One region of the Vibrio sp. 1249-1 genome, then DNA from elsewhere that is predicted to be linked to it. Evidence: predicted binding sites of a transcription regulator. Region 1 holds the regulator's gene; each other region holds the start of a gene.

What was found. The regulator PurR, encoded in region 1, represses purine synthesis genes. The targets are predictions, from matches to a motif close to TNANGNAAACGTTTNCNTNA.
Region 2: the regulator PurR is predicted to act here: its motif matches at 4,490-4,509, upstream of R7Z50_RS15920 (uracil-xanthine permease family protein).
Region 3: the regulator PurR is predicted to act here: its motif matches at 2,869-2,888, upstream of purL (phosphoribosylformylglycinamidine synthase).
Region 4: the regulator PurR is predicted to act here: its motif matches at 3,602-3,621, upstream of folD (bifunctional methylenetetrahydrofolate dehydrogenase/methenyltetrahydrofolate cyclohydrolase FolD).

The regions. Positions count from the first base shown of each region.
Region 1 covers NZ_JAWOWJ010000002.1:90,887-98,204, forward strand. The annotation lists gene glgC (glucose-1-phosphate adenylyltransferase) at 1-563, shown strand, start outside; gene glgA (glycogen synthase GlgA) at 553-2,010, shown strand; gene R7Z50_RS03910 (alpha/beta fold hydrolase) at 2,120-2,923, shown strand; gene R7Z50_RS03915 (DUF2007 domain-containing protein) at 2,955-3,275, opposite strand; gene R7Z50_RS03920 (TVP38/TMEM64 family protein) at 3,296-3,982, opposite strand; gene R7Z50_RS03925 (TfoX/Sxy family DNA transformation protein) at 4,097-4,687, opposite strand; cyclic di-GMP riboswitch class I at 4,804-4,893, opposite strand; gene purR (HTH-type transcriptional repressor PurR) at 5,181-6,185, opposite strand; gene torD (molecular chaperone TorD) at 6,655-7,302, opposite strand.
Region 2 covers NZ_JAWOWJ010000008.1:128,160-135,477, reverse strand. The annotation lists gene spoT (bifunctional GTP diphosphokinase/guanosine-3',5'-bis pyrophosphate 3'-pyrophosphohydrolase) at 1-1,373, shown strand, start outside; gene trmH (tRNA (guanosine(18)-2'-O)-methyltransferase TrmH) at 1,426-2,109, shown strand; gene recG (ATP-dependent DNA helicase RecG) at 2,363-4,444, shown strand; gene R7Z50_RS15920 (uracil-xanthine permease family protein) at 4,677-6,065, shown strand; gene envZ (two-component system sensor histidine kinase EnvZ) at 6,138-7,318, opposite strand, start outside.
Region 3 covers NZ_JAWOWJ010000015.1:73,796-81,113, reverse strand. The annotation lists gene tadA (tRNA adenosine(34) deaminase TadA) at 31-579, shown strand; gene mltF (membrane-bound lytic murein transglycosylase MltF) at 1,153-2,730, opposite strand; gene purL (phosphoribosylformylglycinamidine synthase) at 3,030-6,923, shown strand; gene R7Z50_RS20425 (DUF3622 domain-containing protein) at 7,219-7,318, shown strand, end outside.
Region 4 covers NZ_JAWOWJ010000011.1:58,868-66,185, reverse strand. The annotation lists gene R7Z50_RS18075 (lytic transglycosylase domain-containing protein) at 1-114, shown strand, start outside; gene R7Z50_RS18070 (LysR family transcriptional regulator) at 202-1,146, shown strand; gene R7Z50_RS18065 (NupC/NupG family nucleoside CNT transporter) at 1,404-2,603, shown strand; gene folD (bifunctional methylenetetrahydrofolate dehydrogenase/methenyltetrahydrofolate cyclohydrolase FolD) at 2,672-3,532, opposite strand; tRNA gene R7Z50_RS18055 (tRNA-Arg) at 3,736-3,812, shown strand; gene R7Z50_RS18050 (beta-ketoacyl-ACP synthase) at 3,998-5,221, opposite strand; gene fabG (3-oxoacyl-ACP reductase FabG) at 5,218-5,943, opposite strand; gene R7Z50_RS18040 (hotdog family protein) at 5,940-6,404, opposite strand; gene R7Z50_RS18035 (beta-ketoacyl-[acyl-carrier-protein] synthase family protein) at 6,397-7,318, opposite strand, start outside.

The DNA.
Region 1 (7,318 bases):
CACATGATTTTGGAAAGGACATCATTCCAAAGATGTTCCCTAGAGGTGATGTGTTCGTGTATGACTTCAGTACCAACAAAATCAGTGGCGAAAAAGAAGAGGTGTACTGGCGTGATGTCGGAACTATTGATGCGTACTGGCAAGCGCATATGGATCTGCTAGAAAAAGATGCACCATTTTCGCTGTACAACCGTAAATGGCCATTGCATACCTACTACCCACCATTGCCACCTGCGACATTTACCGACTCTGATAATGGTCGTGTGCAGATAATCGATAGTTTAGTGTGTAATGGCAGCTATGTTAGAGGCTCAAGAATCGAAAAGTCGGTGCTTGGTTTTCGCAGTAATATTGCTTCTGCTTGCGATATCAGCGAATGTATACTTCTTGGTGACGTAAAAATTGGCGAAGGATGTGTTTTACGTCGTGTGATTGTCGACAAGGATGCCGATATTGCTCCTGGTACTCAGATTGGTGTGAATCTTCAAGAAGATAAAAAACACTTCCACGTGTCTGAGGAGGGCATTGTTGTTATTCCGAAAGGAGCTCGAGTTGGCTACTAACAACTTATCTATTCTGTTTGTAGCTTCTGAGGTTGAAGGCCTCATTAAAAGTGGTGGCTTGGCAGATGTTGCCAAGGCACTACCGGAAGCCCTTCAAAACCTACAGCAAGACGTAAGAATTACCATCCCTGCGTACAGCAGTATTGATAAACTCGCAGACGCAGAAGTTGTATTAGAAACAGAATTAACATCATGGCCGCATACGGAGTATCGAGTTTTGCGGCTCATGTTAGGTCAAAATCCTGTTTACCTGATTGATTGTCCGCCGTATTTCAATCGACCATCAATGTATGCGGAGAACAACCAAGCGTATACTGATAACGGCGAGCGCTTTGCGTTTTTTAGTGCAGCATGTCTCGATATGTTACCCAAGCTCGCCTTTCAACCTAATATCATACACGCGAACGATTGGCACACAGGTCTTGTTCCATTTTTGCTCAAGCACAGGTATGGCAATGATCCGTTTTTTGCTCATACTAAAAGCGTCATTTCAATTCACAATGCGGTCTTTAAAGGCGTATTTAGTTATGAAGACGTGCAGTGTTTGCCAGAGTTTCATTGTAGAAACGTTCCCGATGCTGCGGTGAGTGCAACGCATATTACGATGCTTAAAGCTGGTGTAATGAATGCAGATAAGATAAACGCGGTTAGCCCTACGTACGCAGAGGAACTAAAAACAGAGCTTGGCAGTCACGGCATGGCTTGGGAGTTTCAGCAACGCGCGCAGGACTTAGTCGGCATCTTGAATGGTTGTGATTACAGTGCTTGGAATCCGGAAACTGATACCTACTTGCCGGTTAATTACTGCGCCGACCAGCAAAGTATGTCGCAAGGGAAGAAAGCTTGTAAAAAAGCATTACAACAACGACTAAATTTGCCCGAAAAAAATGTAGCTATGTTCGGTATGGTTTGTCGGTTGACCCAGCAGAAAGGCGTTCATTACTTGTTGCCTGCTTTGGCCGATTTTTTAAAGCACGATGTTCAGCTAGTTGTCGTTGGGACCGGAGACCCTGTTCTTGCCGCTCAGTTACGAGAGGTTGCCGCGCAGTTTTCTAGCAAATTTGCCTTTGTAGAAGCGTATGACAATGAACTTGCGCATATCGTTGAAGCTGGTTCTGATTTCTTCTTGATGCCTTCTGAGTTTGAACCATGTGGCTTAAACCAAATCTATAGTATGGCTTATGGGACATTACCGATAGTACGCGGTGTTGGTGGCTTAAAGGACAGCGTTAGCGATTATGATGTAAACCCATCTGAAGCAACGGGGTTTGTTTTTTTCGAACCGACACCGCAGGCATTGTTGTTAACGATGCTAAGGGCACTGTTGCTCTACGCTCAAAACGAGCCTGAAGTGAATAAAGTACAGTTGCACGCGATGCAACGAGACTTTTGTTGGCAAAAGGCCGCAGAATCTTATTTGCAGCTTTACCACTCAGCGTTAGTTTGACTTAAAATTGTAACGAAAGGCACCGAATGAGGTGCCTTTATTATCTTGAGTAAGGGGAGTGTGGTAGGATGGCTTTTTACTCAATAGCACGATCTTTTTGATACTCAATATGACCCAGCCGCTACTTTTTCATAAAACCTATTTGCACCCTACTAGTAATGAGTGGGTTGTATTTGTGCACGGTGCTGGTGGTAGCTCTTCTATCTGGTTCAAGCAAATTAAAGCTTACAAGCAACACTTTAACTTATTGCTGATCGATTTAAGAGGTCATGGAAAGTCAAATCAGTTACTTAAAGAGCTCATTGCTAGCCGTTATACCTTTACGGAAGTTACCCAAGATATTTTGAAAGTATTGGACCATTTAAAGATCCAATCCGCTCATTTTGTCGGTATGTCGCTTGGTACTATTATTGTTCGAAACCTTGCTGAATTGTCATCAGAGCGCGTACGTTCGATGGTGCTCGGCGGTGCTGTCACAAGGCTTAACACTCGCTCTCAGATATTGGTGAAATTAGGTAATTTTTGTAAGCATATCCTACCGTACATGTGGCTCTACAAACTGTTCGCTTATATTGTTATGCCTCAAAGAAGCCAACGAGAATCTCGCCACCTTTTTATTCGCGAAGCCAAGAAGCTTTGCCAAAAAGAATTTAAACGTTGGTTTATTCTCGCCGCTGATGTAAATCCGTTAATGAAATATTTTAAAGATCGAGAGTTACCCATTCCGACTCTTTACTTAATGGGCGACAGGGATTACATGTTTATTAAACCTGTCAAAGAAATGGTTGCAGCACATAAGCTCAGCATTCTACGAGAAATCCCGAATTGTGGTCATGTATGCAATGTAGAGCGTCCAGAAGACTTCAATCAACACTCCATCGAGTTTATTAAACAGCAAGCTGTATGTGCTTAAAACTGAGTGCATCCACTGAATAGGAGAGCCGCTATAGCTCTCCTAGTTGATATCCACATTGCCAACATGCACCAAATTGCCCTTCGTTTATTTCATGACATTTTGGGCATTGCCAATCTTGATACTCATGCCTATCGGATTGTTTTCGATATGCTTTTACTATTTCTTCAGCTTTCATCTTTTGTGCAGTGTCAAAAAGCCACACATAAGGATCGGTATCATCACCAAACGGCAGTTCTCCTTTTAAGCCGAAAATACCTTCTCCACGAACTTCACAGTAAATTTGTTCCACTTTAAGCAGCTCACATACAATGTGTGCTTCTGCTGGGTTTTTAGCGATAAATATTTTCATCAAAATACCCACTTCACCAATTACGAGTTTTGCTGACTTGGTGTCGGCCTTACTTTATTCATAACCCATTTAGTGATGATTGGAAATAGTCCCAATAGCGCAAAAGACGCTAATACTGCGGGTGAAACAATGCCCGATAGGCTTTCAATTGTTGCTAATTGAGTACCTGCATTCAGATATACGGCTGTGCCTGGCAGCATACCTATTTGGCTAGTGAGATAAAATCTACCTACAGACATCGGCGTTAAGCCCATCATTAAGTTGATTAGAAAGAAAGGGAATACAGGGATTAGACGCAAGGAAAATAGATAAAAAGCTCCGTCTTTTTCGACACCTTGATTAATTGCGTTGAGTTTATTTCCGAATTTGTTTTGTACCCAGTCACGCAATAAGTATCGGCTGCTCAAGAAGGCCAGTGTTGCCCCCATAGTGCTAGCGAAAGAAACCAGTAGCAAGCTTGTCCAAAAACCAAATAAGGCTGCACCAAGTAAGGTGACTACTGCCGCTCCTGGGATAGAAAAAGCGGTAATTGCAATGTAGGTAAAAAAGTAAATCGCAGCCGAGAATACAAAATTCTGATCGATGTATGTAGTTAGTGCTTCTTGTTGGGCTTTTGCATTCTCTAAGGTTAAATACTGGCCAAAGTTAATACCTAAAAAGACGATAGCCGCTAGTAGGATGAGACCTAAAATCAGTTTCTTATTCATAATTTTGATTCCAATTTGGGATATATGTAATAAGACAGTAGGAAAACCGAAAAAATTTCACAAAAAAACCGCAGATTAGACTGCGGTTTTACAAGATAGTTTTTAGGCCGACTTTTATTGGAGGCCGTTCATCAACTCATCTCGGCGAGCTTGAGGTACCACACTCCAATGAGTGCCGTTGATAGCACCTTCTAGTGCCCATAGCAACTCAATGTTGACGGTTGCAGAGTGCGTATCTCTTATCGCTTTATAGGCGTTAAGCGCACCTTCCTCTTCAAGCTTCTCTACGGATTCGATGCCGGCTTTTTTTAGCATGCGCTCGGTAGCCAGTCGTAAGTTAGGCAAATCTTTCAAACGGTTAGGCTTTGTACTTGCTTGCTGTTCTTTCTCAAGCTTTGCCTTTTTCAATGATTGATTCGCTACTTCGATTAAGCGTTCGCTTGATTCCCATAAATCGCTGGAAATAGCGTAGTACTTTGTAACGACTGGAAAGCCACGTTTTTTATAAACGTAAGGCTTTAGCCCTTGTTTCTCGAAGTCAGATGAAGTTTTTTGGTCTGCTCTGATATGAAGCTGATTGTTTACCACTAGTGCAAACATTGTTTCATCAGCGAATAGTCCGAAGCCACCAAACATTGAGCGCGACTTGATATTACCAAGTGCCTCAAATAGCTTCATAGAGTCTTTGAGTATCGGTTTATCCATGTTTTGTTATCTCGGTGTAATTAATATTACGCCACCAAAAGTCAGGTCCGAGAGAGTAGCAAACATGCGTAAAAACAATGTCATTACAGAGTAAAGTCATTGCTTACACACTTGCCATCGGTAACCCCGCTACCTTCCATATCGTAATATGGTTCAGGCCGGAGGCTTTGCGTCCCACTCTTTCGAATGGTTTGCCCTGTGCGTGACACAATGAGCATACTTCTTATATTGAATTAACATCACGGTTTAGCGTTAAAAGTGTGATTTCGGTTCAATAAAAATGATAGATTGAATGCTCTATTTTGCATATGGAAAGGTGCAAATTGGCCTTTGAAAAGGAGTTCTTAATATATATTACATTTATATAAAACAGGGAGTTAACGTTAGTCAATTGTTATTAGAGTGGTGTGAAGTATTAGAGAATGCTTAATTTTTCCAAAAAAATAAGCGCCCCTGTAGAGCGCTTATTTAACACGGTTAAATACAGTGAAATTTAGTTCATTTTTTTCACAGTATTTCGAATTACAAGCTCAGGTTGCATCTCGAAAATTCGTTTTTCGTGTTCTTTATCTTTGATACGCTCAAGTAGAATTTCGAATGCATTTTTACCAACACGACGTTTAGGTTGGTGGATAGTCGTTAGCGGTGGAGAGAAGTATTCCGCAAGCTCGATGTTGTCGTAGCCGATCACTGAAATATCTTCAGGAATTTTGATCCCGTTTTGTTGCAAGCGGCTCATTAGGCCTAGAGCCATTGTGTCGTTAAAACAGAATACCGCCGTCGGGCGCTTGTCCATTGCGGTAATTTTATCTGCAACTAATACGGCCGTATCACATTCAAAGTTACCTTCAAGGATCCAGTCTTCATTTACAGCTAGGTTCGCTTCGCTCATTGCGCGACGGAAACCTGCAATGCGCTCTTGGCAAGCAAGCTTTTCAAAATGACCGCTTAGACAAGCGATATCCGTATGACCATTATCAATCAGATGTTTGGTTGCAATGTAGCCACCTTCTTCTGAGTTATCCATGATCTTGTCTGCTTGTGAGCTCTCTGGGCCCCAATCCATGACCACTTTAGGAATGTCCGCATGACGGTCAAGCATCTCTTTTAGTTCTTCGGTTAAGTCAGAACACATCACTAGGATGCCATCAACGCGCTTTTCAGCCAGCATACGAATGTAATCGCGTTGTTTTTCGTAAATCCCGCCTGTGTTACATAAAATCAGAGTATAGCCTTGGCGGTAACAGTAGCTCTCAACGCCATCAATCACTTCTGAGAAAAATAGGTTAGTTGATTGAGTTACTAACATGCCAATCGTACGAGTTGAGTTGCATTTTAGGCTGCGTGCAACGGCACTTGGCGCGTAATTCAGCTCGTCAACGGCTTTCATTACTTTTTCTTGCGTTGCTTCTGCAACGAAACGCGTTTTATTGATAACGTGCGAAACTGTCGTAGTGGAAACGCCGGCTAAGCGAGCAACGTCTTTTATCGTGGCCATAAATGGTGTCCTGTATCGAGCTACTGAAATATGTCGTATTGGATGTACCTGATGCTCTAATGGTTTCACACCTAGCAATATAAAATTGGCGCTAAGTGTCTCGGCAGCGGTTGATCCAAGTGCGACAAAAGGGTACGTAGCAGCATCGGTCGATGAATTTTATCTTTTTTTCTATCTGATGAGAAATTGCCATCAACCTGTTAAGAAAACACAAAAACCGCTATATTTCAGCGGTTTACATATAAATCATATTTAATCGTTTGCGCTCACATTTTAGCCCTATGTGGACTGACTAGCAATGTTTTCAGCAAGAGATTTGTGTATTTGAAGTCACATTTTGACTGCTAAATAACCAAGCGTCTTTGCGCTAAGTTAAGGCAAACGAATATTATACCCAAGTTACTTACAATTGGTCACTTTCAGGCATACAGGAAGCCCGATAGGCAGGCTCCCTAAAAATAGGCGGCAATTATTCACCAAGAAGGTAGGCGCTGTCTAGTTTACAAAATGCAACTAATAGTTTCGCGACACTCGAGTAAAATCCAAATTCGTCGAATTTTTTACATTTGTCTGAAAACTGAGGTAACCAAGACATCAATTGTTGCTGGATAAAGTCGTTTTGTTTAACGAAGGCTTCTTCCATGTGTTTTTCTTGTTCAAGCTCGTTTGAGCGGATAATCATGTTCCCGAGAAAGTCGAGCTCAACGGCTAAGTGATCCGCAGGTTCCTTTAGGTTTTCGTCTACTTGAACGCCAAATTCAGCCATCAACTTTTCCATTTCCTCAGCTGGCTTGTCATTCAGTAAACCTGATTCACCAATGTACATGGATGCGTAAGGAAGAGCGCCGTATTTTTCTGTCTTCAAAAACAGTTCACAAAAGTCAGCTGCAAGCTCTAGTTGTGCATCTTCACGATCTTGTAACCGATTCAATGCATCAACTAGGCTATCAACAGCTGGTTTCAGCGACTCATTTTCACCTAAACCTGCGAGAAAACTGCGAATTTCAACACTGTGATAGGCTTCCAATTCTTTCTCTGTTAGTTCTTTTGCGAACAAGCTCGAAAACCACCAGTAAATTTCAGCGCGTTTTTCATTAAAAGCTTTCACTTCTTGCATTTTGGGCTCCTGAATG
Region 2 (7,318 bases), on a different contig from region 1:
AAGAACAGCGCTTTCACACCATCATGGATATCTATGCGTTCCGAGTCGTTGTTGATACCGCTGATACTTGTTATCGCGTTTTAGGCCAAGTACACAGCTTGTATAAGCCACGTCCTGGTCGCATGAAAGATTACATCGCGGTACCAAAGGCGAACGGCTACCAATCGCTACACACTTCCATGGTTGGTCCACACGGCGTACCTGTTGAAGTTCAGATCCGTACTGAAGATATGGATCAAATGGCGGACAAAGGTGTCGCGGCACACTGGTCTTACAAAGACAAAGGCGACAAGTCTGGCACCACTGCGCAAGTAAAAGCTCAGCGTTGGATGCAAAGCCTGTTAGAGCTACAACAAAGCGCGGGTAACTCATTCGAATTCATTGAAAACGTAAAATCCGATCTTTTCCCAGATGAGATTTACGTCTTCACACCAAAAGGTCGTATCGTTGAATTACCTTTAGGCGCAACGGCTGTCGACTTTGCCTATGCCGTACATACCGATGTAGGCAACTCTTGTGTTGGTGCTCGTGTTGATCGTAACCCTTACCCATTGAGTAAGGCATTGAAAAACGGTCAGACGGTGGAAATTATCAGTGCCCCTGGTGCGCGTCCGAATGCGGCATGGCTAAACTATGTCGTGACTTCTCGTGCCCGCACTAAGATTCGACAAGTACTGAAAACGATGCGTCGTGAAGAGTCGATTACTTTAGGTCGTCGCCTACTTAATCACGCACTTGGCCGTCACTCGATTGATTCAATTTATCCAGAAAATATCCAAGAAGTCTTGAATGATCTTCGCCTAGAAAGCATCGATGATTTATTGGCTGCTATTGGATTGGGTGAGTTGATGAGCATTGTGATCGCACGTCGTCTCCTTGGTGACACCGAAGAGCTCACAACAACAAGTTCAATCCCAACGGACTCGAAGAAGAAGCTTCCGATTCGTGGCGCAGAAGGCTTATTGCTGACGTTTGCAAATTGTTGTCATCCTATCCCAGATGATCACATCATTGCTCACGTATCGCCTGGTCGTGGTTTGGTTGTTCACCGAGAAACATGTCCGAACGTTCGTGGTTATCAGAAAGAGCCAGACCGTTATATGGCTGTCGCTTGGTCTGAAGACTACGATAAAGAGTTCATTGCTGAACTTAAAGTCGACATGCTTAACAACCAAGGTGCTCTTGCAGAACTGACCAACGTGATCTCGAAAACAGGGTCAAACATTCATGGTCTTTCAACGGAAGAACGTGATGGTCGTTTATACACTGTGACAGTGCTGTTGACGACGAAAGATCGTGTCCACCTTGCTGGTATCATGCGTAAGATTAAGGCAATGCCTCAAGCAACCCGAGTCAGACGCAGAAAGAACTAACCTCTATCGCCACCTACTCTGTTAGGTGGCGATTTTTTATACCTCAATAAATATGAACCTAGAACGTTACAACCGTATTCACCAAGTCCTAAAAACTCGCCAAACTGATCTGACACTTTGTCTCGAAGAAGTACATAAGCCAAACAACGTCTCTGCTGTGATCCGCACCGCTGACGCGACAGGCTTACACAAAGTTCACGCAATTTGGCCAGACAAAATGCGTACGCTGAGCCATACCTCAGCTGGCGCGCGTAACTGGGTTGAAGTGGATACTCACGATTCGATTGAAACTGCGATTACCGAACTCAAAGCGCAAGGTATGCAGGTTTTGGTGACCAATCTTTCGGACACCGCCGTCGATTTTCGCGAGATCGACTACACCAGACCAACGGCAATCATTTTAGGCAGTGAAAAAGTTGGCGCTTCGGAGCAAGCCAAACAGCTTGCCGATCAAGACATTATTATCCCGATGGTGGGCATGGTGCAGTCACTAAACGTATCGGTTGCCAGTGCCGTAATTTTGTATGAAGCGCAACGTCAACGTGAAGCCGCAGGTATGTACGACCGAGAAGAAAGCGCTCTGCCTAAAGAGACAATCAACCGTATTCTCTTTGAACGTGGTCACCCTGTTCTGGCAAAAGTCGCGAAACGAAAAGGGCTCGTTTACCCACCACTCGATGAAGAAGGTCAAATCATCGCCGATGACGCGTGGTGGCAAGAGATGCAAAGCAAGTAACAGACTTTCGTCATCCTGAACGGTGGCGAAGGAGCGTGGTTCAGGATCTAATTCTCAAATATACAGATGCTGATAGTGTTAACTTCAGCGACATACTTGTTGGAAATAGGCTCCTGATGTCGCTAAAGTTCCTCGGAACTATAGTTTATCAGTCAAATCATGACACTAACTAAAGCATGACTATTTTTTCCTGTACAAAAACACAGCTCCATGGTTAACATACTGCAATGTTAACCATTTTCTTGAGCCCTCTATGTCCGCCCAAATGTTATCTGCCGTCCCATTAACCTCCCTTTCTGGAGTTGGCGCGAAAGTCGCAGAAAAACTCGCCAAAGTTGGCTTACATAGCGTTCAAGATTTGCTGTTTCACCTTCCGTTACGCTACGAAGATCGTACTCGTATTTACCCTATTGCCAAACTGCATGCTGGCCTTTGGGCGGCCGTGCAAGGTAAGGTCATGACAGTCGACACTATCTTCGGTAAGCGCAAAATGCTAACGGTAAAAATCAGCGACGGTAATGGCACTATCACGCTGCGCTTTTTCAACTTTACCGCAGCCATGAAGAACAATTTCACGCAAGGTAAGTTAGTGCATGCTTACGGTGAAATTAAGCGCGGTGGCATGGGTTTGGAAATTGTTCATCCTGACTACAAGTTTTACGTCAGCGAGCAAAAGCCCGATGTAGAACAGAGCTTAACCCCTGTTTATCCCACCACCGATGGATTGCGTCAAATCACATTACGCAACCTTACCGAACAAGCTTTAGCCCTGCTTGATAAAACCGCAGTGCAGGAATTACTTCCAGCGGGGTTGTATGACCATCAAATCACGATGTCGCAAGCGCTGCACACCATTCATCGCCCACCACCAACCATTAATTTAGATGAGTTTGACGAAGGCAAACATCCTGCCCAAATCCGCTTGATCATGGAAGAATTGCTCGCACAAAACTTATCGATGCTGGCGGTGCGTAGCAAAGGTCAGAAGGATTCAGCGCTACCTCTCGGTCCTTGTAATAAACTAAAAACGCAGCTTTTAGCCCAACTGCCTTTCTCTCCTACAAACGCTCAAACCCGAGTCGCACAAGAGATTGAAGCCGATCTAGAAAAACCGCACCCAATGATGCGATTAGTGCAAGGCGATGTTGGTTCAGGGAAAACGTTGGTTGCCGCTTTGGCCGCAGTTAGAGCCATTGAGCATGGCCATCAGGTGGCACTCATGGCGCCAACCGAACTATTGGCCGAGCAACACGCTATCAACTTCGCAAACTGGTTTGAGAGAATGGGCATTCAAGTCGGTTGGTTAGCGGGCAAACTCAAAGGTAAGGCAAAGGAAGCCGAGCTGGCTCGTATTGCCAGTGGTGAAGCGCAAATGGTAGTGGGTACTCACGCGCTATTCCAAGAGCACGTTGAATTTCATCACCTTGCTTTGGTCATCATTGATGAACAACACCGCTTCGGTGTCCATCAGCGATTAGAATTGCGTGAAAAAGGCGCAAAACAAGGCGCTTATCCTCATCAGTTGATCATGACGGCGACGCCTATTCCTCGAACCTTAGCGATGACCGCTTACGCCGATCTGGAAACTTCCGTGATTGACGAGCTACCACCGGGTCGAACGCCGATTCAAACCGTTGCCATTCCTGATACAAAACGTGACGACATCGTCGAGCGTGTCCGAAATGCCTGCTTAAACGAAGGCAAGCAGGCATATTGGGTGTGTACCCTGATTGATGAATCGGAAGTACTAGAAGCGCAAGCCGCGGCAGATACCGCAGAAGAGCTTCAACGTAAACTGCCGGACGTAAAAATTGGTCTAGTACACGGACGAATGAAGCCGGCAGAGAAACAAGCGGTGATGCAAGATTTCAAAGACAATAAACTGCATTTGCTGGTCGCAACGACAGTAATTGAAGTTGGTGTGGATGTGCCAAACTCTAGCTTGATGATCATAGAAAACCCTGAACGTCTTGGTTTGGCACAATTACACCAGTTAAGAGGTCGCGTGGGCCGAGGTTCCGTTGCTAGCCATTGTGTGCTGCTGTACCACTCTCCGCTGTCAAAAACCGCGCAAAAACGCCTCGGAGTACTACGTGAAAGTAACGATGGCTTCGTCATTGCGCAGAAAGACCTAGAAATTCGTGGCCCTGGAGAACTATTGGGTACAAAGCAGACAGGTCTTGCTGATTTCAAAATCGCAGACCTAGTTCGAGATCAACGTCTGATTCCCGAAGTTCAGCGCATTGCGCGTCATATTCATGACAATTACCCGTCTAACGCAACAGCGATTATCGATCGCTGGTTGGGTGAGCGGGATATTTACTCCAAAGCGTAATGATTGAAAGCGAGCCAAATGGCTCGTTTTTTAATGCGTCAAAAACAAAGCAAACGTTTGCTTTTTGAGTAAATCTCTCTATAATCGCGCACAAATTTTTAAGTGTGTTAGATCACACTCCACCAACCTGAGTTGACTCTGATTAACAGCAATCACAGGTAACGACGTCAACTCCACCCTGCTCTCCCATTCAGCGAGAACTAGGGACATATTGCGACTAGCGAGACAAACAATGACAACTTCAAACCGATCTTCGGAACTGGTCTATCAACTCAACGATCGACCACCTTTGCCTCAAACCATTTTTGCCGCACTTCAGCACTTATTGGCGATGTTCGTCGCGGTTATCACTCCTTCACTGATCATCTGTCAGTCTTTGGGTGTACCAGCAGACCAAACGAACACCATCATCAGCATGTCTTTGTTTGCGTCAGGCGTGTCTTCGTTTATTCAAATTCGCACCATTGGCCCAATTGGCTCTGGTTTACTCTCTGTTCAAGGTACCAGCTTTAACTTTTTAGGTCCTATTATTGGTGCAGGCCTATCGCTGAAAGCCGGTGGAGCAGACATCAGCACCATGATGGCTGCCATTTTTGGTACGATTTTAGTCGCATCATTTGCAGAAATTTTCCTATCTCGCGTATTGGAGCATGCCCGCCGAATCATCACTCCGCTCGTTTCAGGCATCGTCGTCACTCTTATCGGTCTCACACTGATTCAAGTCGGCTTAGTATCAATGGGCGGTGGCTACGCAGCATTAAATGAAGGAACCTTCGGCAGCTTAGACAAACTTGCTCTGGCTGGGACGGTACTTGGATTAATTGTGATTTTAAACCGCTCGAAAAATCCATACATCCGTGTGGCTTCAATCGTGATTGCGATGCTAGTGGGTTACATCATGGCGTATTTTATGGGGATGGTAGATACTTCTCAGCTAGGCGCAACCGAGATCGTAGCACTGCCCGTACCAATGCAATATGGCTTATCGTTTGACTGGTCTCTGTTCATTCCGCTGGTACTGATTTTCTTTATTACCGCACTAGAAGCCATCGGTGATATTACCGCAACATCTGAAGTGTCTGGTGAGCCAGTAAAAGGCCCAGTGTACATGAAACGCATTAAGGGCGGTGTGTTAGCAGACGGCTTAAACTCTGCAATCGCAGCCGTTTTCAACAGCTTCCCGAACTCAACGTTTAGCCAGAATAACGGCATCATCATGCTAACAGGAGTCGCGAGCCGCTACGTGGGTTACTTTATTTCTGGCATGTTAGTGATTCTTGGCTTGTTTCCTGGCGTCGCTAGCTTTGTTCAGCTGATTCCTGAGCCAGTACTTGGCGGCGCAACGATTGTCATGTTTGGTACGATTGCTGCCGCTGGTGTGCGTATTATCTCTCGTGTTGAGCTCGATCGCCGCGCAATTCTGATCATGGCCTTATCCTTCTCAATGGGACTTGGTATCGCACAAAAACCAGAGATCCTGCAATTTATGCCAGAATTTATTAAGAGTATTTTCTCAACTGGTGTTGCAGCAGGTGGCATCACAGCGATCATTTTAAATCTACTTCTGCCAGAGAAACTGGAAGACGAAGATGAACTTCCTCAGGAAGTGAAAGAGTCTTAAGATTATTGAGAATAAGAAAAGCCCAACCTATTTAGGTTGGGCTTTTTGTTTTAAAGGGTGCGGGCCATCGACTTACTTGGTAGGAAAGCTGATTTGAGCGATTAAACCGCCTTCACTGCGATTACGCATCACCACAGAACCTGAATGCTGGCTGATTATACGCTTCACAATCGCCAACCCGAGCCCAGTGCCTTCACTACCGCGAGCGGTGTCACCACGCGTAAAGGGTTCAAATAACCTCGCGATTTGGGAATGCTCGATACCCGGTCCGTTGTCCTCTACTGAAATCCACACTAGCTGCTTATCTGCTGTCACACCAGTGCTGATTTTGACCCAGCCATTGCCATAGCGTAGCGCATTCACAACTAAGTTACTGATCGCCCGCTTAATCGCAATCGCGCTTCCTTTGGCTGGCGGCAAGTTAAGATTAAGATCTGTTTCAATTTCAACCTCATAACCACCTTCAGAACTGGCGACGTCACTGGCAATCGTACTGATATCAACCGCTTCAAACGATTCTTGGTTCACCGGTTTGAGGTAATCCATAAACTGACTGATGATCTCATTACATTCTTCCGTATCGCTAATGATCCCCTCCGCAAGATAGCTGTCCTCAGGAGACATCATTTCTGTCGCTAGGCGAATACGCGTCAGAGGTGTTCGTAAGTCATGGCTAATCCCTGCCATTAATAAGGCTCGGTCTTCTTCTAGCTCTTGAATACCTTTCGACATTTGATTAAAGGCTCGAGTTACAGAGCGAATCTCCGATGCGCCTTTCTCTGCTAAGGGGGGCGGGATCTCACCTCGACCGACGTCTTTCGCGGCTCTCTCTAAAGCCAAAAGTGGACGGTTTTGCAAACGAATAAACAACCAACCACCTGCAATGATCAGCAGCGCCATAATCAAGCTGTTACGAAACAGCGGGGCAAAATCTTCTTCTTGCAGCTCAGATAACGGAATACGAATGATGGAGTTCGGCAACTTTTCGATGTGCATCCACAAAATGTAACTTTCATCGCCAAGCAATAAGCGCACTTCTGTGGGCGAACCCAGCTCTTGGCTCATTTCTTCAGACATCAAATCAATCGACATTGCGTGATGAAATTCAATCGCCTTATCGCTATCGAGACTATGAACCGTCACCCCTAATCTTTCTAACAATTGACGCCTTAACGGTGCATCAGACTTTAAAGGTCCTTCATCATCAAGCACCAAATTGAGCTCATGGGCGAGAATTTTATTGAACTGCTGCA
Region 3 (7,318 bases), on a different contig from region 1:
CAATCGTTTTTTGTTTCTTTGGAGCCTCCTTTGTCTAACCATCCGTTTTCCCCTCAAGATGAATTGTTTATGCGCAGAGCGATGGAGCTTGCTGAGCAAGCAGAAGCTGAGGGGGAAGTACCTGTCGGCGCAGTGCTTGTCAAAGATGGTGAAATTATCGCTGAGGGCTGGAACCGCTCTATTGGCACCCATGACGCTACCGCACATGCTGAGATCCAAACACTGCGTAAAGCAGGCCAAAAGCTAGAAAATTACCGCCTTCTGGATACGACGTTATATGTAACACTTGAGCCATGCCCAATGTGTGCCGGAGCCTTATTGCATAGCCGCGTTAAGCGGGTTGTTTTTGGAGCGCCAGATTTAAAAGCTGGAGCTGCAGGAACAGTGCTTAATTTGTTTGAAAGCCAAGCCGCTTACCATTACGCCTTAGTTGAAAAGGGGCTGCTAGAAGATGAGTGCCGCACTCAGCTACAAGCGTTTTTTAAGCGTCGCCGAAAGGAAATTAAAGCGAAGAAGCAAGCACAAAAAGCATTAGAAAATCGAGAGAGCGAGCAAGGTAGTGGGAGTAGTGAGGGCTAGCAAACACCTACAACGTGGTAGATGTTTGCTTGGACGCACTAGTGATTGACTAAATGTACAAAAACACGATTACGTGAACTTACTTTCTTTTTCATACATGTCAGTTTACGTTTACGTCGGATAGCAGCTACTGTGTTATTTAAACGCTTTGACTGCACTCTACGTCTTCTCATATTCAAAACCTCCTGCAGACAAGACTTATACCAGTAAAGCGCGGCTCATCGATGTTTGGCAATAGGCTCGATAATCGCACTAAACATTGTATGGTTTAAACGTTCTTCATTTGACTTCTGCATTGCACAGAGCCAGCAAACAATTTCAATACGATGCTTAATAATAGGAGTGACGTTATTTCGGCAGAGTGTAGCCGAAGGCGCCGCTTCATCAAGTGAGCTAAACCATGTGGTTACAAAGCAATCAGTTTTACTAACGATGAAGAAAAGGCGACCAACCAAAGGAATGGTTGAGTGTGGTTGGTGTCACTCAGAATATTGGATTCTAGATAAGTTTTCGTTAGGACTCAATAAAAATGACGAGCTTCATAGGCTCGTCATTTTTTAGTTTACCGCGGGTTTATTCTTCAATGCTTTCTTGTTCGGTGTCTTCTTCAACCGTGACGTCAGAAGCGCCAGAGACTTGTTCTACGACGGTCTCTACTGCGCCCGATATCAAAATGGCGGGGTTGAGCGGCGGAATCACTTGCAAGTCATCGCTATTCTCATCAATCGCTGGCTGTTGGCTGACATGACCAATGATGGATTGGTAGTAACGTCGAATATTTTCTACGTAATTACGCGCTTCATCGCCTCTGGCATACCCATAGCGAGTTTGACTGTAATAGCGCTTCTGACGTAGTAAAGGCAGCCTGTCTTTTACATCCGCCCAAGCGTTCGGATCGCCACCTTGTGCTTTGGTGAGTCGTCGTGCGTCCATCATGTGGCCGTAACCAATATTGTATGAAGCTAACGCAAACCATATTTTTTCATGCTCGTTAATGCTATCAGGCACGCGACTTACAATACGACGTAAGTACTCGACACCACCACGAACAGATTGCTCAGGGTCTAAACGGTTTGTTACCCCGACGCTTTTCGCTGTTGGCAGAGTCAGCATCATCATCCCTCTTACACCTGTTGGCGATTTTGCCGCTGGCTTCCAGTGTGATTCTTGATACGCCAATGCTGCAATTAAGCGCCAGTCGAACTCTTCGCTGTACTTTTGGAATAAAGGTGCCCACTTAGGCAATTTGTCATCCAGAGCTCGAATGAATGCGCGAGTATCAACGTAGTCAAATGCTTCAATATGACCAATGTACTTCTCTTCGAGAGTGGACAGTTCTCCTGATTGTTTAATGTTACCGAAAAACTCTATCAGCATCGCATACAAACTTTCGTCCTCAGAGCGTCGAGTAAACCACGATACTGGTTGATCTTCTGTAAGTTCAAACGCGAGCGCAAGGTCGGGATAAAGGCGCTGAGCTAGGGAAAGTTCCACCGAATCAGTCACAGTAAAACGTAACTCACCCTTCGATACGTATTTGAGTAAGTCTCTCGTGTCAGCATCACCAACAATTTCAAACTGAAGTTCTGGATACTGCTTCTTTAACGCTGTTAGGGTCGGAACATATTGCGATTGTTCAACGATCTTTAATGTTTGAGCGCCTGCATTTGTATCTTCGTCGGACTCGTCGTCTTTCGAGGCTTGGTATTCAATGAGTTGTTCGATATCACGTGGTCGAAGTTGCCCTTTTTTATATACCACTTGTTGGCTTACATAATAATAGGCAGGGCCTGGTCTAAATCGTTTGACTGCTTGTGACGTTTGATTTAAACCCGTAGCGATGATATCGATATCTCCTTTCTTAAGAGCAGGAAAAAGCTCAGCTTGGCGAAAGGCTGGTTTAATCTCGAGTTTGACGCCGAGCTGCTCCGCAAACTGACGCGCCAATTCGTAATCCAACCCTGCGGGACCATCGGGACCTATGTAGTAGGAAAGCTGATTGTTTAGCGTGCCAACACGAAGCACACCACGTTCTTGAATTTTTTCAAATTCACTTTTGGGCTCCGACTCAATCTGGCAAGCAGAGAGTAAAAGAACAGAAACTAAAATTAGAGCACTGCGCTTGAGCCGGTTGAAGTGACTTATTTGCATTAATAGGTACATCTTGGAAAATTTCTATTTGCCTTTATATCAAAGCGAGCTCATGGGGCAAAGTGAATCACACACTTATAACGTGACATTGTGTGTTTTATCGACATTTTAGTTGTAATTCAAATTTGACAAAAAAAATGACGCAAACGGTTGCTTTTGGTGTTACATCACAAAAACAATTACTATATAATGCGCTCGCAATGACGAGGTGGAATCGGCATAGGTTCGACAGGGCTTATTTTAAGTGTCTGAATTTATTCCAATATCACCTTAATCAATTGCATAAGAGACCTAAGCACATGAGAATTTTGCGTGGCTCCCCAGCTCTTTCTGAGTTTCGTGTTAATAAACTACTGGAACTTTGTCGTGAACAAGATCTGCCTGTAACTAGCATTTATGCCGAGTTTATGCACTTTGCCGATCTAAAGTCAGACCTTGATGACCAAGAGTTAGAAAAACTTGAAAAGTTACTAACTTACGGCCCAACCATCGAAGAGCATGAGCCTGAAGGTCTTCTACTTCTTGTCACGCCTCGTCCTGGCACTATCTCGCCTTGGTCTTCTAAATCTACCGATATCGCTGTTAACTGTGGTCTGGATAAAGTGAAACGTCTAGAGCGTGGTACGGCTTATTATGTCGAATCTTCAGTTGTTCTATCAGAAGCTCAAGCTGACGCTGTTAAAGCGTTAATTCACGACCGTATGATGGAAACAGTATTCACAGAATTTGAAGCCGCATCAGCATTATTTACTGTTGCAGAGCCTAAGCCTGTCGCACATGTTGATATCTTAGCTGGCGGTCGTCTTGCGCTTGAAGAGGCAAACGTTTCCCTTGGCTTGGCACTCGCAGAAGATGAAATTGATTACTTGGTAGAGAACTTTACTAAGCTTGGGCGTAACCCAAACGACATTGAATTGATGATGTTTGCTCAGGCGAACTCAGAGCATTGTCGCCACAAAATTTTTAACGCAGATTGGACTATCGACGGGGTAGAACAACCTAAGTCTTTGTTCAAAATGATCAAAAACACTTTTGAAACGACACCTGACTATGTGCTGTCTGCATACAAAGACAACGCAGCCGTTATGACAGGTTCTAAAGCGGGGCGTTTCTTCCCTGACCCTAAATCTCGTCAATACACGTACCACCATGAAGATACGCACATCTTGATGAAGGTAGAAACGCACAACCACCCAACGGCAATCTCTCCGTGGCCGGGCGCATCGACTGGCTCAGGCGGTGAAATTCGTGACGAAGGCGCGACGGGTATCGGCGGTAAGCCAAAAGCGGGTCTGGTTGGTTTTACAACCTCTAACTTACGTATTCCTGGTTTTGAACAGCCATGGGAAACCGACTTCGGCAAGCCGGGTCGTATTGTGAATGCGTTAGACATCATGCTTGAAGGCCCTCTTGGCGGCGCGGCATTCAACAACGAATTTGGTCGTCCAAATCTATTGGGTTACTTCCGTACTTACGAAGAAAAAGTCACTTCTCATGCGGGTGAAGAAATTCGTGGTTACCACAAACCAATCATGATTGCTGGTGGTATGGGTAACATCCGCGATGAACACGTACAGAAGAAAGAGATCCCTGTAGGTGCGAGCCTAATCGTACTTGGTGGTCCGGCAATGAACATCGGTCTTGGTGGTGGTGCGGCATCTTCCATGGCATCTGGTCAGTCAGCAGAAGATCTGGACTTCGCTTCGGTACAGCGTGAAAACCCAGAGATGGAACGTCGCTGTCAGGAAGTGATCGACCGTTGTTGGCAGTTAGGCGACGATAACCCAATCGCATTTATCCACGATGTGGGTGCAGGCGGTATCTCTAACGCATTGCCTGAACTTGTCGACGACGGTGAGCGTGGCGGTAAGTTCCAATTACGCGATGTACCAAACGATGAGCCGGGCATGAGCCCACTGGAAATCTGGTGTAACGAATCACAGGAACGTTACGTTCTAGCGGTAGCGCCAGAAAACATGGAAGCATTCGACGCAATCTGTAAGCGTGAACGTGCACCGTATGCAGTGGTGGGTGTGGCGACAGAAGAGCGTCATCTAACGCTAGAAGATTCTCACTTCGACAATACGCCAATCGATATGCCAATGGATATCCTGCTTGGTAAGCCACCGAAGATGCACCGTGACGCAACCACACTAAAAGTGGAAAGCCCTGCCATTGTTCGTGATGGTATTGAGCTTAATGAAGCGGTGGATCGCGTACTTCGTCTTCCTGCTGTTGCAGAAAAAACATTCCTAATTACTATCGGTGACCGAACAGTAACGGGTCTGGTTGCTCGTGATCAAATGGTTGGTCCTTGGCAGGTACCAGTAGCAAACTGCGCAGTAACAGCGGCAAGCTACGACACTTACCATGGCGAAGCAATGTCGATGGGTGAGCGCACGCCAGTGGCATTACTAGACTTTGGAGCATCGGCTCGCCTAGCCGTTGGTGAGTCACTAACGAACATTGCGGCAACAGACATCGGTGATATTAAACACATTAAACTGTCTGCGAACTGGATGTCTCCAGCGGGTCACCCAGGTGAAGATGCGGGTCTTTACGAAGCAGTGAAAGCGGTTGGTGAAGAATTGTGTCCTGCGTTAGGTTTGACTATCCCAGTTGGTAAAGACTCCATGTCGATGAAAACCAAGTGGGAAGAAAACGGCGAGAGCAAAGAAGTCACTTCTCCACTGTCGTTAGTTATCACGGCATTTGGTCGTGTGGAAGACGTACGTAAGACCGTGACTCCACAACTACGCACTGACAAAGGAAAGACTTCTCTAGTTCTTGTTGACTTGGGTAACGGCAAAAACCGCTTAGGTGCGACAGCATTGGCACAAGTATACAAACAGCTGGGTGACAAACCTGCTGACGTAGATAATGCAGAGCAGCTAAAAGGCTTCTTTGATGCAATGCAAGCGTTAGTACGTGATGACAAGCTAGTGGCTTACCACGATAAAGGCGACGGCGGTCTGTTTGTTACACTGGCTGAGATGGCATTCGCGGGTCACTGTGGCGTAAAAGCGAACATCGCAGAGCTGGGTGACGATGCGCTGGCCGTTCTATTTAACGAAGAGCTAGGTGCGGTTGTTCAAGTTAAGAATGATGATCTAGATTCAGTTCTATCTACTCTGGCGGCAAACGGCTTAGAGGCATGCTCACATGTGATTGGTTCTGTTGAAGCTTCAGACGACTTTGTTATCACTTCTGGTGATGCAGTTGTGCTTGAACGTTCACGTACCGAACTACGCGTTATCTGGGCTGAAACAACGCATAAGATGCAAAGCCTACGTGATAACCCAGCGTGTGCAGACCAAGAGCACGAAGCTAAGAAAGACAACTCTGACCCGGGTCTAAACGTTAAGCTCAGCTTCGACGTAAATGAAGACGTTGCAGCACCGTACATTGCGAAAGGTGCTAAACCTAAGATGGCAATTCTACGTGAGCAGGGCGTTAACTCCCACGTCGAAATGGCAGCAGCGTTTGACCGAGCTGGTTTTGAAGCAACCGACATCCATATGAGCGATATCCTAACGGGCCAAGCGGTACTGGATGAATACCATGGCCTAGTAGCTTGTGGTGGCTTCTCTTACGGCGACGTATTAGGTGCGGGTGAAGGTTGGGCTAAGTCTATCCTGTTTAACGCACAAGCTCGTGAACAATTCCAAGCCTTCTTCAACCGTGAAGAGACGTTCTCTTTAGGTGTATGTAACGGTTGCCAGATGCTATCAAACCTGAAAGAGCTGATCCCAGGTGCAGACTTGTGGCCACGTTTTGTGCGCAACGAATCTGAGCGTTTTGAAGCGCGCTTTAGTCTAGTTGAAGTTCAGAAATCTGACTCTGTATTCTTCGACGGAATGGCTGGTTCGCGCATGCCAATCGCGGTTTCCCACGGTGAAGGGCGTGTAGAAGTACGTGATGCAGAGCACCTAGCAGCGATTGAAGCATCAGGTACGGTTGCGATTCGTTACGTGGATAACCTCGGTAACCCAACACAACAATACCCGAACAACCCGAATGGTTCGCCAAACGCGATTACTGGTTTAACAACAGCAGACGGTCGCGTAACTATCATGATGCCTCACCCAGAGCGCGTATTCCGCACAGTTGCAAATTCTTGGGCTCCGGAAGGTTGGGGTGAAAATGGCGCTTGGATGCGTATGTTCCAAAATGCCCGTAAGAATATCGGTTAATTAACCAAAGGTTAATCTAGCTTAAGTAAAGCGTTGGTTGAGAGACCAGCGCTTTCTTTTTTCTTATCACTCTTTTTTCTTCGTCGCTCTTTCTAGTGACTTGGCGAAACGTTGCTTTGTTCTGCCTCTTCTTTGTCATCTATTATCTAGCGTAAAAAACTTGCAGCGTTTAGATTACTTTTATGCTCTAATACCGCGCTTACCAAGGGATGGTGTTAAACAGCTCAGCTTAGATGGAGTTATCAAGTTGACCGAATCCCTGATTGATCCCTAAATCCCTTAGGAAATGAAAGAAATGTCTAAGAATCCAAAATTTGCTATCCGCGTCACTGAAAAACGTAACGGCTGGAGCGCAGAAATCACTCGCCAAGTGACATCTCGTAAGACTGTAGTAT
Region 4 (7,318 bases), on a different contig from region 1:
GAGAATGGTCGTACGTATCTGGTTTACAATAACTACAACGTATTGATGAAGTGGAACCGCTCTTACTACTTCGCACTTGCTGTGAGCCACTTGGCTGACCGTATTAAATACTGATCTGCCACAAACAATTCGGCATCCAGTCTTCAATACAAGGGCTCTTCGGAGCCCTTTGTTTTTTCTATAACCAAATCGAGGTAAAGCGTGTTATCTGAACGTGCCGCACAAATGGTGATTTTCTCCGCTCTTCTTAAACACAAAAGCTTCACAGCTGCTGCAAAGAGCTTAGGCGTGTCGGTGTCTCATGTGAGTAAACAGTTGAGTCAGTTAGAAGCGTCTCTTGGTATCAAGCTTGTTCAACGCACTACGCGAAGCTTTACGCCGACAGAGGCAGGGAAAACCTTTTTTCATCACTGTGAGCAAGTGGTACAAGCGGTGAGCAGCGCCACATTAGAGATGGAAACCCAGCGGGATGAAGTAGCAGGTTTGGTACGTCTTGGGTTGTCGCAATCATTTGGTACCTTACACATTATTCCAGCGATTCAAGAGTTACGCGAACTGTATCCTCAACTTCAAGTGGAAGTACATCTGTTTGACTATAAGGTCGATATGTTAGCCGAAGGGCTCGATTTATGGGTAACCAACAACGAGCATTTGCCTGAAGGTTACATTGCGCAGCGTTTGACGGATTGCCAGTTTGTTGTTGCGGCATCGCCAGATTACTTATTGAAACATGACACGCCAACAGAACCGGATGACCTATCTGCTCACAACTGCCTCATATACAGAAGCTGGGAGCGTGACTATACGGGGTGGGCGTTTACCAAAGATCAGCAAGAATTGAACGTAAAAGTCTCGGGTAACTATTCAGTAGATCTGGCAGAAGCCGTTCGGGATGCGGCTATTGCAGGTTGGGGTATTGCCTACCTTGCCACTTACTTGCTGGGGGATGAGTTTAGAACGGGTAAGTTAATACAGCTGTTACCTGACTGGAAAGCCAGCCAGTCGATGCCGTTTTATGCGGTATACCCAAGCCGCCAGCATATGCCAAAAAAAATATCCGCAGTGATTAACTTTATCAAACAGAAGATCGGCAACCCTTGTCATTGGGACCAACGTTTGGCACCTTACATCTCTATTCCTAAATAACAGGATCAATGACGTTGTAGAACGACACATAAGGTGATTCACTTCACAAAAATTTTTCCTGAACCAGAAACATATTTTCTATATGGAAATAATTAAAATAAGCAAACGTTTATCTTCAATAAATTCAATTGGTTATTTTGTTGGTCAGTTATTGGTCGCTTAAACTTTTCACACTGTTAACATCCTCAACTTGCAGCATTTTGAGTCCGCTATACAATCCGGTGCCTTCCATATCCCCCTTCTGTCGGATTCATTTTATGAACTCAATTATTGGTATCGTAGCCATACTATTCCTAGCATGGCTACTTTCTACAAATAGAAAAAATATAAAGCTGAGAACGGTGTCGTTTGCGTTTGCTTTGCAGGTACTGTTTGCGTTGTTGGTTTTATATGTACCAGCAGGAAGAGATGCGCTGAATTCAGTGAGCAGTGTTGTGTCGAATTTGATCAACTATGGTCAAGAGGGCATTGCGTTTTTATTCGGTAATTTGGCGACAGGGGGCTTCACCTTTGCGATCAATGTTCTGGGTATCATCGTTTTCTTCTCCTCTCTTATCTCAGGTCTTTATCACATTGGTGTGATGCCAAAAATCATTAACTTTATCGGTGGTGGTATTCAAAAGCTGCTGGGTATCGGTCGTGCTGAGTCTTTGTCTGCTACGGCGAATATCTTTGTTGGCACCATTGAAGCACCATTAATGGTAAAGCCTTACCTAAAACACATGACTGACTCGCAGTTCTTTGCAGTTATGACAGGTGGTTTAGCGTCAGTTGCTGGCGGAACGTTGGTTGGTTACGCATCACTGGGTGTCGACCTCAACTATCTTATTGCTGCTGCATTTATGTCAGCACCTGCCGGCTTGTTGATGGCAAAAATTTTAATGCCAGAAGATACGGATAAAGCAGCAGATATCGACATTAGCCAAGTTGAAATTCCACGTGCAACCAACGTAGTAGAAGCATTAGCCGATGGTGCCATGGCGGGTGTACGCATTGCTGTATCGGTCGGTGGTACGTTACTGGCGTTTATTAGTGTCATTGCAATGCTAAACGGCATGTTAGGCTGGATAGGTGATCTTATTGGGACACCATTAAGTTTTGAGCTCATCCTAGGTTTTGTGTTTGCGCCAGTCGCTTGGTTGTTGGGTATACCATGGCAAGAAGCAACCACAGCAGGCTCGCTGATTGGTAACAAGATTGTGGTGAATGAGTTCGTCGCTTTCATCCAGCTTGCAGAAGTGAAGTCTCAACTTAGTGAACACTCACAAGCAATCGTGACGTTTGCTTTGTGTGGCTTTGCAAACATCTCAAGCATGGCGATGCTGATTGGTGGGTTGGGCTCATTGGTACCAGAAAAGCGTGCATTTGTTTCTAAGCATGGTTTCCGTGCGATTATCGCTGGTGTCATGGCGAACTTAATGAGCGCTTCGATTGCGGGCGTGATTTTAAGTCTGTAATTGAAATAGATATCAACAATTAGCAAAAAGGCTCCTTGCGGAGCCTTTTTCGTATCTGAAGTTTTACGTTATTTGTCTGTGTGGAACTGTTCGCAAGCGAGCATCGTGTTCTCAATTAAACTTGCGACGGTCATTGGGCCAACGCCACCAGGAACAGGAGTAATAAAGCTCGCACTTTCACGTGCTTTGTCGTATTCCACGTCGCCAACTAGTTTGCCTGAATCAAGACGGTTAATACCGACATCGACCACCACTGCGCCTTTTTTAATCCACTCACCAGGGATGAAGTTAGGCTTACCAACCGCCACCACGACAACGTCAGCTTGACGCACATGACTCTCTAGGTCTTTGGTAAAACGGTGACATGTTGTTGTTGTGCAGCCCGCAAGCAGCAGCTCAAGTGTCATTGGACGACCAACAATGTTTGATGCACCAACCACAACCGCATGTTTACCACGTAGCTCAATGTTGTAACGGTCGAGTAGGGTAATTATGCCCTTTGGCGTGCAAGAGCGAAGCTTTGGAATACGCTGCGCAAGACGACCAACGTTGTAAGGATGGAAGCCATCCACGTCCTTCTCTGGGTGAATGCGCTCTAAAACATGTGTTGTGTCTATGCCCGCAGGAAGGGGTAATTGCACTAGAATGCCGTCAATTTCATCATCGTTGTTTAATTCATCAATCAGAGCTAGTAACTCTTCTTCTGAGCTAGACGCAGGAAGGTCAAAAGACTTAGAAACAAACCCAACTTCTTCACATGCGCGGCGTTTGCTACCGACATAAACCTGAGAAGCAGGATCTTCACCAACTAGAACCACTGCTAAACCAGGAGCACGTAGCCCAGCTTCAACACGTGCTTTAACACGTGCAGCCACTTCGGATCGAACAGTTTGGGAAATGAGAGTTCCGTCTATATTTTGAGCAGTCATGACTTTCCTTATAAATTAAGAAGGCAGATTATCTGCGGCGCATTGTCGCAGAATTTCTTATCAACATCCATACGCAAACGTTTGCTTTGTGGTGTTTTTGAACATTAAGCGTTTTAATGGACTTTTTTTAGGCATTCAGATCAGAATGTTATGAAAACCCGTTGATTTACCCGTTTGAACTCGTATAATCCTGTCCCTGTAGCGCGCCCTTAGCTCAGCTGGATAGAGCACGTCCCTTCTAAGGATGTGGTCATTGGTTCGAATCCAATAGGGCGTGCCATTTATTCAAAAGCCTCGATAACTCTTTGAGTTGTCGGGGCTTTGTCGTTTTTAGGTTTTTGGCTGTAATTGCCACTCTATCTACAACTTTTGAATGGCATTCTAGCCATTGCAATTTCTAGCAATCTGGATAGCCACCAACAAAAAAGCGCTGGTTAACCAGCGCTTTTGCATTTACTAAGGGCATTACACCTTTTTAAAGATGATGGAGGTGTTGATGCCGCCAAAGGCGAAGTTGTTACTCATCAAATATTTCACGTCCAGTTCTCGGCCTTGTCCGGCGATGTAGTCTAAATCGCCACATTGCTCGTCGAGGTTTTCTAGGTTGAGCGTTGGGTTGAACCAGCCTGTGTGCATCATTTCTAAACCTAGCCACGCTTCAATTGCGCCACACGCGCCTAGTGTGTGGCCAAAGTAGCTCTTGAGTGAACTGATTGGCACTTTGCCCAGAGCATTCGCTGTTGCGTTGCTTTCTGCAATATCACCGCGGTCGGTGGCAGTGCCGTGAGCAGATACATAGTCGATCTTCTCCGCAGGAATGCCCGCGTTTTGCAAAGCCATTTCCATACAGATTTGCATGGTTTCCATCTGTGGTTGAGTGACGTGTGCGGCATCACAGTTGCTGGCAAAACCGATGATTTCTGCATAGATTTTCGCGCCACGAGCGACGGCGTGTTCGTACTCTTCCAGAACCAGCGTTCCCGCACCTTCACCAATCACCAAACCATCGCGATCGGAGTCATAAGGTCTTGGTGTGCTTTTCGGGTCTTCATTCTTCAGACTGGTGGCAAAAAGGGTATCGAAGACAGCGGATTCCGTTGGACACAATTCTTCAGCGCCACCAGCAACCATGACCGTTTGGTAGCCGTGTTTGATCGCTTCGTAGGCGTAGCCGATTGCTTGGCTGCCGGAGGTACATGCACTACTGGTTGGGATCACTCGGCCTTTCAAACCGAAAAATAGACCAACGTTCACCGCCGTGGTATGTGGCATCATCTGCACGTAAGTCGTTGCGGTGATCGCTTTAGTGGTTTTCTCATTCAGCATGACACCAAATGCGCCGATTGCGTCAGTACTGCCTGTTGATGAGCCGTATGCGATACCCGTTTGACCATTGGTGAGTACGTCGTTACCAATCAAACCTGCTTGGCTTAGTGCGTTTTCTGTTGCGACGGTCGCTAATTTGGAAACACGGCCCATGCCGCGTACTTGCTTGCGCTTGTAGTGCTTTGGCAGATCAAAATCTAAAATGGGTGCCGCGAGCTTGGTGTTCAAACCTTCATACTGTTCGTAAGAAGGCATGTATTGCGTCGCGTTCTGGCAGTCACGCAGTTTTGGTTCGACAGATTGCCAATCGTTACCAAACGCAGTCACGCCCGACATTCCGGTTACAACAACTCGACGGCTCATACTAGGCCTCCGTTTACCGAAATGACTTGGCGAGTTACATAGCCTGCGATGTCAGACATAAGGTAACTGACTAAACCAGCAACTTCTTCTGGCTCTCCCATGCGGCGCAGAGGAATTTGCGGCATCGCGTGTTCTTTCACGTGTTCGTCTACCATGCCTGTGTCGATAAGCCCTGGAGCAACGCAGTTGACGGTGATTTTGCGTTTTGCCAGTTCAAGCGCGAGTGATTTTGTTGCACCAATTACGCCCGCTTTTGCTGCGCTGTAGTTAGTTTGACCACGATTCCCCATTAGGCCAGATACTGATGCAAGGGTAACAATTCGACCACCTTTACGCTTTTGCACCATTGGCATAACACAAGGGTGAAGAACGTTGTAGAAGCTATCTAGGTTGGTATGAATCACGCCATCCCATTCTTCTTCGGTCATCGCAGGGAAAGCGGTATCTTTTGTGATGCCAGCGTTGTTCACGACGCCATAGTAAGCGCCGTGTTCGGCGATATCGGCTTCTAGTTTCTCTCGGCAATCTGCGCGGTCACTGATGTCGAATTGGATAAGACGACCGTTACCCCCATGCTGTTCGATGGTGTCTAGGGTATCTTGCGCGCCTTGTTGATAGCCCATGTAATGGACAATGATTTGGAAACCATCTTTGGCTAATTGAACGGCAATGGCTTTACCGATGCCTTTGCTGGCACCTGTAACGAGGACTTGTCGGGTCATTGTTGACTCCTGATTTTCATTTCTTGTAATTTTTCTTCTGATGGAACGTAAACGTTCAATTGGCAAGTCGCTACAACAGTTCCTTGTAGCTCAATACGGGCAGAAAATACCGCCATACCGTTATCTTCCATGACTTTTTCGGCATACACATCGAGCATTTGTCCGCGAGAAAACGCATCGCATTCAGACGTGTATCGACGGCTACCAAGCAAAAAGCCAATTGGTGGCGCTTGTTCTTTCATTAATGCGTGGTAACCAGACCACGCCGCGACCGATTGCGCCATAAACTCAATGCCAACGTAAGCTGGCACGGTGTGTGATGCCGAGTCGAAGAACGGGTTGTGTTCTGCGATATCAACCTGGCAGTGAATCGTATCTTGTTGAACATCTATAGCACGATCAACCAAAATCATTGGTTTGTCGTGTGGCAAAAGTTGTTCGATGGGAGGAAGTTTAGTCATGAGCGTAACCAAAAATAAGACTAATATTGTTGCCACCAAAAGCAAAAGAGTTACTGAGAATCGCTTTGTTGCCAAGTTTGGTTGGCGTCTCAACTAACGATATATGGATATCGTCTGCTTTGGTTTCGCAGTGTTGTATTGGCAAATCAAGGTTGTACTTGAGAATATGCCAAGCAATCGCGGCTTCCGTAGCACTTGCTGCGCCTAATGTGTGTCCGGTAAGTGGCTTTGTCGAGCTTACGGGAACGGAGTCTCCAAAGCAGCGATGAATGGCTTTGCTTTCCATCGCATCGTTTAACGGCGTTGCTGTGCCATGTGCGTTGATGTAACCAATGTCTTGCGCTGTAAGTCCTGCATTGGCCAACGCTTTTTTCATCGCTTCTTCTGCGCCTAACCCTTCTGGATGTGGTGCGGAAATATGGTGTGCGTCTGAGCTGTCGCCAGCTCCGAGAAGAGCAACGGGCGCAGGTGTTTTGCTTAGCAACATTAATGCTGCTGCTTCACCGATATTGATGCCGTTGCGATGTTGGTCAAACGGCTTACAAAGGGTATCGGATAGAGCTTCTAAACCGTTAAAGCCGTTTAGTGTTAGGCGACAAATGGTATCCACACCACCCACAATGACCGCATCAACAATGCCAGAGCGAATCAGGCGTTGCGCGGTTAAAAAAACACGACCACTAGAAGAGCAGGCGGTTGAAACTGAGTAATGTGGGCCGCTCAAATCAAAGTAGGCGGCAATAAAATCGCTGCAGTTGCCAAGCTCTTGTTTGGTGTAATGGTAGTCGGCAGGAAAATTACCCTTTGCCAGCTTTTCGCCAAATGCGATTTCGCCATCTGAAATGCCAGATGTGCTGGTGCCGATCACGACTGCGATACGGTCACGACCATATTTAGCAATGGCGTCACGCACG